Regions from separate parts of the Bradyrhizobium sp. GW821-FHT13H05 genome, predicted to be linked through region 1. Evidence: predicted binding sites of a transcription regulator. Region 1 holds the regulator's gene; each other region holds the start of a gene.
What was found. The regulator PhoB, encoded in region 1, activates phosphate uptake and scavenging genes when phosphate is short. The targets are predictions, from matches to a motif close to TGTCATNNANCTGTCAT.
Positions count from the first base shown of each region.

Region 2: the regulator PhoB is predicted to act here: its motif matches at 1,425-1,441, upstream of AC1RR3_RS35545 (DUF2794 domain-containing protein).
Region 3: the regulator PhoB is predicted to act here: its motif matches at 2,003-2,019, upstream of phnC (phosphonate ABC transporter ATP-binding protein).

Region 1 covers NZ_JBXAPO010000005.1:3,178-6,448, reverse strand. The annotation lists gene pstB (phosphate ABC transporter ATP-binding protein PstB) at 1-370, shown strand, start outside; gene phoU (phosphate signaling complex protein PhoU) at 382-1,098, shown strand; gene phoB (phosphate regulon transcriptional regulator PhoB) at 1,121-1,828, shown strand; gene AC1RR3_RS16825 (GcrA family cell cycle regulator) at 1,951-2,463, opposite strand; gene AC1RR3_RS16820 (aspartate aminotransferase family protein) at 2,918-3,271, shown strand, end outside.
Region 2 covers NZ_JBXAPO010000020.1:71,181-74,451, forward strand. The annotation lists gene AC1RR3_RS35535 (Bax inhibitor-1/YccA family protein) at 1-139, shown strand, start outside; gene AC1RR3_RS35540 (GNAT family N-acetyltransferase) at 352-882, shown strand; gene AC1RR3_RS35545 (DUF2794 domain-containing protein) at 987-1,358, opposite strand; gene AC1RR3_RS35550 (DUF1223 domain-containing protein) at 1,912-2,688, opposite strand; gene acnA (aconitate hydratase AcnA) at 2,988-3,271, opposite strand, start outside.
Region 3 covers NZ_JBXAPO010000009.1:115,875-119,145, reverse strand. The annotation lists gene AC1RR3_RS25475 (DUF1045 domain-containing protein) at 1-80, opposite strand, end outside; gene AC1RR3_RS25470 (alpha-D-ribose 1-methylphosphonate 5-triphosphate diphosphatase) at 99-1,292, opposite strand; gene AC1RR3_RS25465 (LbetaH domain-containing protein) at 1,289-1,948, opposite strand; gene phnC (phosphonate ABC transporter ATP-binding protein) at 2,119-2,928, shown strand; gene phnD (phosphonate ABC transporter substrate-binding protein) at 2,989-3,271, shown strand, end outside.

The DNA of each region.
Region 1 (3,271 bases):
CGGCGGCGCGCTGTGGAACGAGGTCAAGGACAAGCTCAACGCCTCCGGCCTGTCGCTCTCCGGCGGCCAGCAGCAGCGCCTCTGCATCGCCCGCACGGTCGCGGTGCGGCCCGAGGTGATCCTGTTCGACGAGCCCTGCTCGGCGCTCGACCCGATCTCGACCGCCAAGGTCGAGGAGCTGATCCAGGAACTGTCCGAGAACTACACGATCGCGATCGTCACCCACAACATGCAGCAGGCGGCGCGCGTCTCCGACAAGACCGCCTTCATGTATCTCGGCGAGCTGATCGAGTTCGACGACACCAGCAAGATCTTCACGTCGCCGACCGACCGGCGCACGCAGGATTACATCACCGGCCGGTTCGGCTGAGGAGACGGGACATGGGTACTGAACATACCGCAAAGGCCTTCGACACCGACCTCCAGGAGCTCACCCGGCTGGTCGCGGAGATGGGCGGCATCGCCGAGCGCATGATCGTCGATTCCGTCGACGCTTTGATCCGCCGCGACGTCGCGCTCGGCCAGCGCGTCGTCGCCATCGACGTCGAGCTCGACGCGCTGCAGAAGAAGATCGAGGAGCGCGCCGTGCTCACCATCGCGCGCCGCCAGCCGATGGCGGTGGATCTGCGCGAGATCGTCGGCGCCATGCGCGTCGCGACCGATCTGGAGCGCATCGGCGACCTCGCCAAGAACATGGGCAAGCGCGTCGCGGCGCTGGAGACGGATTTCCATCCGCTCAAATTGTTCCGCGGCCTGGAGCACATGACCGATCTCGTGCAGCAGCAGGTCAAGTCGGTGCTGGACGCCTATGCCGCGCATGATCTGCCGGCGGCGATGGCGGTTTGGAAGGGCGACGAGGAAGTCGACGCCATCTGCACCTCGCTGTTCCGCGAGCTCCTCACCTACATGATGGAGGATCCGCGCAACATCTCGTTCTGCATCCACCTGATGTTCTGCGCCAAGAACATCGAGCGGATCGGCGACCACGCCACCAACATCGCCGAGACCGTGTTCTACATGATCGAGGGCCAGGCGATCACCGACAAGCGGCCGAAGGGCGACATGACGACCTTCGCCACCACGGTCCCCAATACCTGAAGACTTAAGGAGCGACGACCTGATGGGCGCACGCATTATGGTGGTTGAGGACGAGGAAGCTCTCACCGAGCTTCTCCGCTACAACCTCGAAGGCGACGGCTATGACGTCGAGACGGTGATGCGTGGCGACGACGCCGACACCCGCCTCAAGGAGCACATTCCCGATCTGATCGTGCTCGACTGGATGTTGCCGGGCCTGTCAGGCATCGAATTGTGCCGGCGGCTTCGCACCCGGCCCGAGACCAAGCAGCTGCCGATCATCATGCTCACGGCGCGCGGCGAGGAGAGCGAGCGGGTGCGGGGTCTTGCGACCGGTGCCGACGACTACATCGTCAAGCCGTTCTCGGTGCCCGAGCTGCTCGCCCGCGTGAAGGGCCTGCTGCGGCGCGCCAGCCCCGAGCGGCTCGCCACCGTGCTCGCCTATGGCGACATCGAGCTCGACCGCGACAAGCGCCGTGTCGCGCGCTCGGGCCGGCCGATCGACCTTGGCCCGACCGAATATCGCCTGCTGGAGTTCTTCCTGGAGCATCCCGGCCGCGTGTTCTCGCGCGAGCAGCTGCTCGACAGCGTCTGGGGCCGCGACATCTATATCGACGAGCGCACCGTCGACGTTCACATCGGCCGTCTGCGCAAGCTGCTCAATCTCGGTCGCGAGCAGGACCCGATCCGCACCGTCCGCGGTGCCGGCTACGCGCTGGATGACCGTTTCGCGAAGGCGGAGCAGACGTAAGGTTTGCTGCAAGCAAGCCAATAAAAAGCGCGCCGGGTGGCGCGCTTTTTTATGTCCGGATCGTCCCGGTCCCCCGTGCGCAATTGCGCATTAGGCCGGAACGATGTCGTTTGGGGCCCAGCTCAGCGCGGACCCGGCTTCGCCGGCGCCCGCCGGCGATCTGCGGCCGGCTGATACGCCACCCGCGAGTGCTGGGCGCAGTAGGGCAGGCCGGAGAGCGCCTTGCCGCCGCAGAAGAAGAAATCCGGGCTCGAGGGGTCGCCGACCGGCCAGTGGCAGGTCGCCTCGTTCAGCTCCAGCAGCGACAGCCGCTGGCTCATCGGCACCACGTTGTCGTAGGTGACCGGTTCAGCCTCGACCTCGACGTCGAAGGCCTGCGCCAGCGCGGTGTTGCCGCGCGAGATCGGGCGGGTCACCCGCATCATATGCTGCGCGGGACGCGCCTTGCGCGGCCGGGGAGCAGCCGATGAGGGGCTCTTGGCGCGGCCGGACAGGCCGAGCCTGTGCACTTTGCCGATCACGGCATTACGGGTCACGTTGCCGAGCTCGGCCGCAATCTGGCTGGCCGACAATCCGGCCTCCCAGAGCTTTTTCAACTGCTCGACGCGATCGTCGGACCAGGTCAAAACCGTCATTGCACCCTTTCCCTCGCCGTGCGGCTGCCATCCTGGCGCCTCGCGGCGAATGCCTAAGCCTTGAAAAACCCGTGCCGTCAGAATCCCTTAAGGCTCGCCGGGCACCGAGAGCCGCCCGAACGTTTACGCCGGTACATGAGGACTTAGAGGATCAGAAACACTGCACGAGATGTCGTATCTGACAAGCCAAACGCTACAATATGGCGTGACTCACGCGCAAGAGTCCGCCGACTCGCTTCCACATGTTCCGTGGCTAAAACCACGTAAATTCGGCACCGCAAGACTACGGATTCAGCGTTTCGCGAGGCTTTCGGGCGGCATTGACACCCGTTCTACCCGGCATAAGATAGTGTCACGTGCCGCCCTTAAAAGGCGGCACGTTTCGTTTTCCGGGCCGGTCAATGGTGCGTTGCGCAATGCACGCTCACACCGTCCTCAACATCAAGTGACCGTCATGACTAACAGCGCTGCGCCGCATTTGCTCCCCGTTTTCGCCAGGTCGGACCTCGGTTTCGAGCGCGGCGAAGGCTGCTGGCTGATTGCGACCAATGGCGATCGCTATCTCGATTTTACCTCCGGCGTCGCCGTGAACGCGCTCGGCCACGCCCATCCGGCGCTGGTCAAGGCGTTGCAGGAGCAGGCGACCAAGCTCTGGCACATGTCGAACCTGTTCCAGAGCCCCGACGGCGAGAAGCTCGCCGCGCGCCTGTGCAATGAGAGTTTTGCGGACTTCGTGTTCTTCTGCAATTCCGGCGCCGAAGCGCTGGAAGGTGTGATCAAGCTGGTCCGCCATCATCACTTCTCCAAG
Region 2 (3,271 bases), on a different contig from region 1:
GAACGACTACATCTACGGCTACGCTTCGGCCGGCGGTGACGTCGCGGAGCGTGCGGCCATCACCGGCGCGCTGTCGCTGTACCTGAACTTCATCAACCTGTTCACGCTGCTCCTGCAGCTCCTCGGCCAGCGCGACTAAGCCCCGAGACGAGAGAACGGACACGAGCCCCGGCCGAAAGGCCGGGGTTTTTGTTTGGGCCCACTGCCTCTCCGCGTCATTGCGAGCGCAGCGAAGCAATCCAGAGACCCTCCGCGGATGCATTTCTGGATTGCTTCGCTGCGCTCGCAATGACGGCGTGGAGAGGCCGTTCGCCCCTTCCGGCCGCCGCGGGAAGGCTCTAATCTTTCCTCATGTCCGCACCTGAAATCAGGCCCACGACCGAGGCCGACCTTCCTGCCATCACCGCCATCTACCAGCAGGCCGTGCGCGAAGGCACGGCGACGTTCGAGCTGGACCCGCCCGACCTTGCCGAGATGACGCGGCGCTATCGCACGCTGGTCGACGGCGGCTATCCCTATTTCGTCGCCATCCTCGAGGGACGCGTGGCCGGCTATGCCTATGCCGGCGCCTACCGGCCGCGGCCGGCCTATCGCTTCACGGTCGAGAACTCGATCTATCTCGACCCCAGCTTCCATCGCCGCGGCATCGGCTCGCTGCTGCTGGACCGGCTGGTCGCCGAGTGCGAGGCGCGCGGCTTCCGCCAGATGGTCGCGGTGATCGGCGATTCCGCCAATGCGGGCTCGATCGGCGTCCACACCAAGGGCGGCTTCAAGATGATCGGCACCCATCCCAATGTCGGGCTGAAATTCGGTCGCTGGCTGGATACGGTGATGATGCAGCGCGACCTCGGCGAAGGCGCGCGCACGGTGCCGGAGAAGTAGGACCTCGTAGCCCGGACGGAGCGCAGCGTAATCCGGGACAGGTCGATCTGCTGACACAGCGGCCCCGGATTGCGCTGCGCTCCATCCGGGCTACGGCAGCAGCGCTACACCACCGCGAGCTTGCGATCGATCACCAGCAGCACGCGATCCAGCTCATGGCCGCGGCGCAGGATCAGGCCCGTCGCCGAGATCACGCTGTACATGCCCTGCTTGCGCGCGAGGCGCGGGTCTTTCTCGATCCGGTAGATCGGCACTTCCGAGGCGCGGCGGAAGACCGAGAACACGGCGCGGTCCTTCAGGAAGTCGATCGCATAGTCGCGCCACTCGCCGTCGGCGACCATGCGGCCATAGAGATTGAGGATACGGTTCAATTCCAACCGGTTGAACGTCACCCGGTTCGGTTGCGTCGACGCAGCGGCGGGGTGCGCCACTGCGCGCTGCCCGCTCGGATCGGCATCCTCCGACGTCAGACTCATGGGGAAGCGCCTCCTCATCGCACAGCATGATCGCGTCCGCGAAGACCGTCCCCGGAACCGCGGATCATGACAATTGCATGATTGCGCCAACTGTTCCCGGCCGCAAGAGGCTCCTCGCTCAACTCATTGAATCGGGCACTAATCCGAGCACACGCAAGGGTGGAACTCTCTCGCGGCAAACCGTCACGGGATCGTTAGCAGGAATCATAGTATCGCCGCTTTTCCGCCCACCGCCCGCCGCCCTGCATTGCGAAAAGACCTGTGTGCGTTGACCCGGTCCTTTCGGTTCCGGATTCCTCAGCCCCCAGCCCCCCGGGGTCGAACAGGATCGGGTCTGTACGCGCGACAAGGAGGGCCAACGCAAGTTGGTCCTTTTTTGTTTGTGGGGCAGTGTTGCCAGCTCGCGGTCATTCCGTGGGCGCGCCTCTTGGCGCGAGCCCGGAATCCATTTCTCAGTTCGGAAAGTCGATCGATGGATTCCGGGTTCGCGCTTCGCGCGCCCCGGAATGACGAGAGACAAATTGTCTTGAGACGATCTTGAGCGCGCTGCGCTTCAGTGCAGCGACGTGTATGCCGCGCCGAGCATCGGGCCCGGCTTCTCGCGGCTGCCGTCCTGGACATAGACCACCGCGCCGTCGACGCCGTCGCGCGTGAGGTTTTCCAGCGGCACCGTCCAGCTCTCCGAACGGCCGCTCCAGTCGCCGACCTTGAGCAGGTTGCGCACCACGTTGTGATAGGTGATCTGCTGTCCCCGATTTTCGCCCTTGGCGATCGAGATCGGCACCGACCTGGCGACCGAACAGATCCAGACCTCGCCATGCGCGACTGTCGGCTCCTTGCTCGCGGCCACCGAGACGTTGATCTGCTTGCCCGAGAGCGACATCGTCACCGGCACACTCATCACGCCGGCGCTCTTGTCGGTCTTGCCGATCGCATTCTCGATGCCGGCGCGATCGCTGCCGATTACATGCGCGGAGCCGTTGACCACGACTTGCGGTGTATAGACCTCGCGATCGCCGCGCATGCGCGAATAAGCGCGCTGCCGCGCCGAGAAGCGTGAATCCGCCAGCGTGTCCTTCCAGCCGAGATAATCCCAGTAATCGATCGGCATGCTCAGCGCGATGATCGAGGGATCGCTGGAGAGATCGCCGATGATCTTGTCGGCGGGCGGGCAGGACGAGCAGCCCTGCGAGGTAAACAATTCGACAACGGCGCGGGGATCAGCCTCGGCGGGACGGATGACGGCGACGATGGCGCAGATGCCGAGTGCTCCCGACCAGAGTGCACCGGACCAGCGCGAAACCAGATTAGAAGCCATCATTGCAGTCATGTTGAACGTCACACCTCGCACGCGTGGGGGAAGATCCTATCGCCTGATGGTCACCGTAGTCTTACAGGCACCGCAGTTTCAACCGTCCGGGGCGAGGTTTTCCGCCGGGCGGGACCATCGGAGGCGTAGCGTAACGCACGAAGGCGGCCTTGTGATAGGCCGCCTTCGTTTAACCTTCTACTCACGTCGCAGTGAGCCACTGTTCACAAATTCGCGCGCCAAAGCGCCACAGGCGCTCTGGGCTGTTGTTTGAGCATGATCTTTCCGGAAAACCGCTGCGCACTTTTCCGGATCATGCTTTAGGCCGCGAGCTTGCGCAGCACGTAGTGCAGAATGCCGCCGTTCCGGTAGTAATCGAGCTCGTCCAGCGTATCGATGCGGCAAAGCAGCGAAACGCGCTGCAACGAACCATCACCGGAGACGATCTCCGCGGTCAGCTTCTGGCGCGGCTTCAGATCGCCGACGAGACCACGCAGCGTGACCTTCTCGTCGCCCTTGAGGCCGAGCGAGGACCAGGAGGTGCCGTCCTCGAAGGTCAGCGGCAGCACGCCCATACCGACCAGGTTGGAGCGATGGATGCGCT
Region 3 (3,271 bases), on a different contig from region 1:
AGCAGTTCGGCGCCGAAGCGGGAGAGGGCGCTGCTGCTGCCTGCGGCAAAATAGATCGCGTAGCGGGGAAAACCTGTCATTGGCTCAGCATAACCAATTTAGGCCGCGGCGACAGCCTCGCGCGGCGCTACGGCCGCGGCGAGCAGCCGTGTCGCATCGGTGAGATGCACGAGCTTTCCGCCCGATATCACGGCGATCAGCCGCGGCCGCAGCGGCACGCTGTCGTCGACCAGCAGAATATCGGCCCGGCGCCCCGCAGCGAGGAGGCCACGATCGGCAAGGCCGGTCGCGCGCGCGGGTCCGGCCGAGACCAGATCCCAGGCCTTCGCCAGCGGCAGCACGCCATCGGCGGCGAGGCGGAACGCGGCGAGCAACTGCGCGGGATAGTAGTAGTCCGAGGCCAGCACCGAGCAGAGACCCTTGGCGATCATGTCCGACGCCCTGGTCCAGCCGGTGTGGCTGCCGCCGCGCACGACGTTCGGCGCGCCGTAGACGATGGCATCGCCGTGGCTTGCCGCCGCGCGCGCCGTCTCCTCGTTGATCGGAAACTCCGCGATCAAGGCGCCCAGCTCGCGGAACTCCTGGCGCATCACCGGCGTGGCGTCGTCATGCGAGAGCATCCGCACCTCTGCGGAGCGGGCGGCTGAGGCGAGCCGCGACACCGAAGCCGGCACGTCGGCCGCGCGCGCAACCACGCCCGCGACCAGTCTGTCAAAATCCTCGCTCGACAGTCCGGTGCGCTCCACCATGCGGTTGCGCTTGCGCGGCTTGGCCATGTCGGCAACGGTGCCGTCCATGTGGTCGTTGAAGGCGAACAGATCGACGCGGCCCTCGCTGAGCCACTGGGAGATCTCGGCCTCGGCATCGAGGTTGTAGGTCTCGTGCCGCAAATGGAAGCGGGTGTCGGCGGCGAATTGCGGGCGCTGCCGCTCGATCGCTTCCATCAGGCCGCGCGCATTGCCGGCGCTGCGCAGGCCCGGCTCCCACGAACAGGTCGTGGCGTGGAACACCGTGGTGATGCCGTTGCTGATCGCCTGCCGGTCGCTGTCGGCGAGCGCGACGTCGATCGGGAAGTCGACGCCTGCGCGCGGCATCATCTGCCGCTCGAAGGCATCGCCATGGAGGTCGACGATTCCGGGCAGCACCAGAAGATTGCGCGCATCGATCGCCAGCCGTGCCCGGCCGCGGGAGGCACCGAGCTGCGCGATATCCGTTCCGGAAACACTCAGTGAAGTTTCGACGAACTCGGCGCCGATCAGGGCCCGGCCGCCTTCAAGGAAAATATCTGTCACGCGACCGCGCTTCGTTTGCTGGCAGAGGAATGTGCCCCTGCTTCGTATGTCGTGAGGAAATCTTCAATTGCGAGCTTGCGAAAATCGGGTAGCGCCGCACGCAATTTGTCGTGATCCCAGTCCCACCAGGCGAGCCTTGCAAGTCGCCCCGCAACCTCTTCCGAGAACCGCCGCCGCACGATCCGCGCCGGATTGCCGGCGACGATGGTGTAGGCGGGCACGTCCTTGGTGACGATCGCGCCGGCCGCGATCACCGCGCCGGTGCCGACGTTGCGGCCCGGCAGCACGATCGCGCCATGGCCGATCCAGACGTCATGGCCGATATGGACGTGATGCTGACGCCGCCAGTCGAAGAAGTCGGCGTCGTCACTCTCGCCCGCGAAATAGGCACTCGAACGATAGGTGAAATGCGCCTGCGTCGCGCGGTGCATCGGATGATTGCCCGGATTGATGCGCGTCATCGCCGCGATCGAGCAGAATTTTCCGATTGTGCTGTAGGTGATCTGCGCGTCGTTCACGACATAGGAATAATCGCCCATGGTGACTTCGTTCAGGATCGTGCGCGCGCCGACTTCGGTATAGGCGCCAAGCCTGGTCTCATGGAGCTTCGCGGAAGCGTCGATGGTCGGTTGGACCGAGAGCGTTTTGCCGGCCATGTTACATCCGTAGTTTGAGAACGGTTCCTCTTCGAGCCGCCTGATGACAATGTCATGACGATGCGATGACAGGGGATGAGGTGTGTTGGATCGCCGCACCGCAACGTGCATGTCACACAAGTGTCAAGCGCGGGCGTTAGCGGTGGGTCCCAGCTACTCTGGAGCCCTGCATGCTGGTGGTTGAAGGTCTGACGTGCCGTTTTGGCGCAAAAGCCGCGGTGGACGACGCTTCGTTTCAAGTCTCCCCCGGCGGCTTCGTCGGGGTGATCGGACGCTCCGGCGCCGGCAAGTCGACGATGCTGCGCATGATCAATCGCTTGGCGACGCCGACGCAGGGCCGGATCCTGTTCGACGGCCTCGACGTCACCGCACTGCGCGGCAAGGAATTGCGGCAGTGGCGCGCGCGGTCGGCGATGATTTTCCAGCAATTCAACCTGGTCGGCCGGCTCGACGTGCTGACCAATGTGCTGATGGGGCGCCTTGCGACGATGCCGGCCTGGCGCTCGCTGACGCAGACCTGGCCCGAGCGGGACAAGGCGCTGGCAATGTCCGCGCTCGAACAGTTCGACATCGCCTCGCTCGCGGCCCAGCGCGCCGACCAGCTCTCCGGTGGCCAGCAGCAGCGCGTCGCGATCGCCCGCGCGCTGGTGCAGCAGCCCGACATCATCCTTGCCGACGAGCCGATCGCCTCGCTCGACCCGCGCAACACCAAGATCGTCATGGATGCGCTACTGCGCATCAACAAGCATTTTGGCATCACCGTGCTCTGTAACCTGCATTCGCTGGATCTGGCCCGCAGCTATTGCGACCGGCTGATCGGCATGGCGCAAGGGCGCGTGGTGTTCGACGGTGCGCCGGCCGAGTTGACCGACCACGTCGCGCGTGAGCTTTACGATCTCGAAGCCGCCGATGTCATGGGCGGCGCATCTGCACCGGTGCCCGAGGGTGTGCCGGCGCTCGGAACGGCCGCGGCCGCCTGAGCCTCACCTGTTTAGTTGCCAGTTTTGCGTCAACCGACCCCAACCGATGAAGAGGGTATCATGATCACTCGCAGATTAATCCTCGCCGGCGCCGCCGCGCTCGCGTTCACGACGTCAGCCTCCGCCGAGGACTGGAAAGCCAAATATCCCGAGCTGACCTTCGCGGTCGTCCCGGCCGAGAACGCTTCCGGCGTCACCGAGCGGTGGGCGCCGTTCATGAGCTATCTCACCAAGGAATTGGGCGTGAAGGTCACGCTGCGCATTGCCAACGACTACGCTGCCGTGATCGAAGGCCAGCGCGCCGGCAACATCCATATCGCCAGCTACGGCTCGGCCTCGTTTG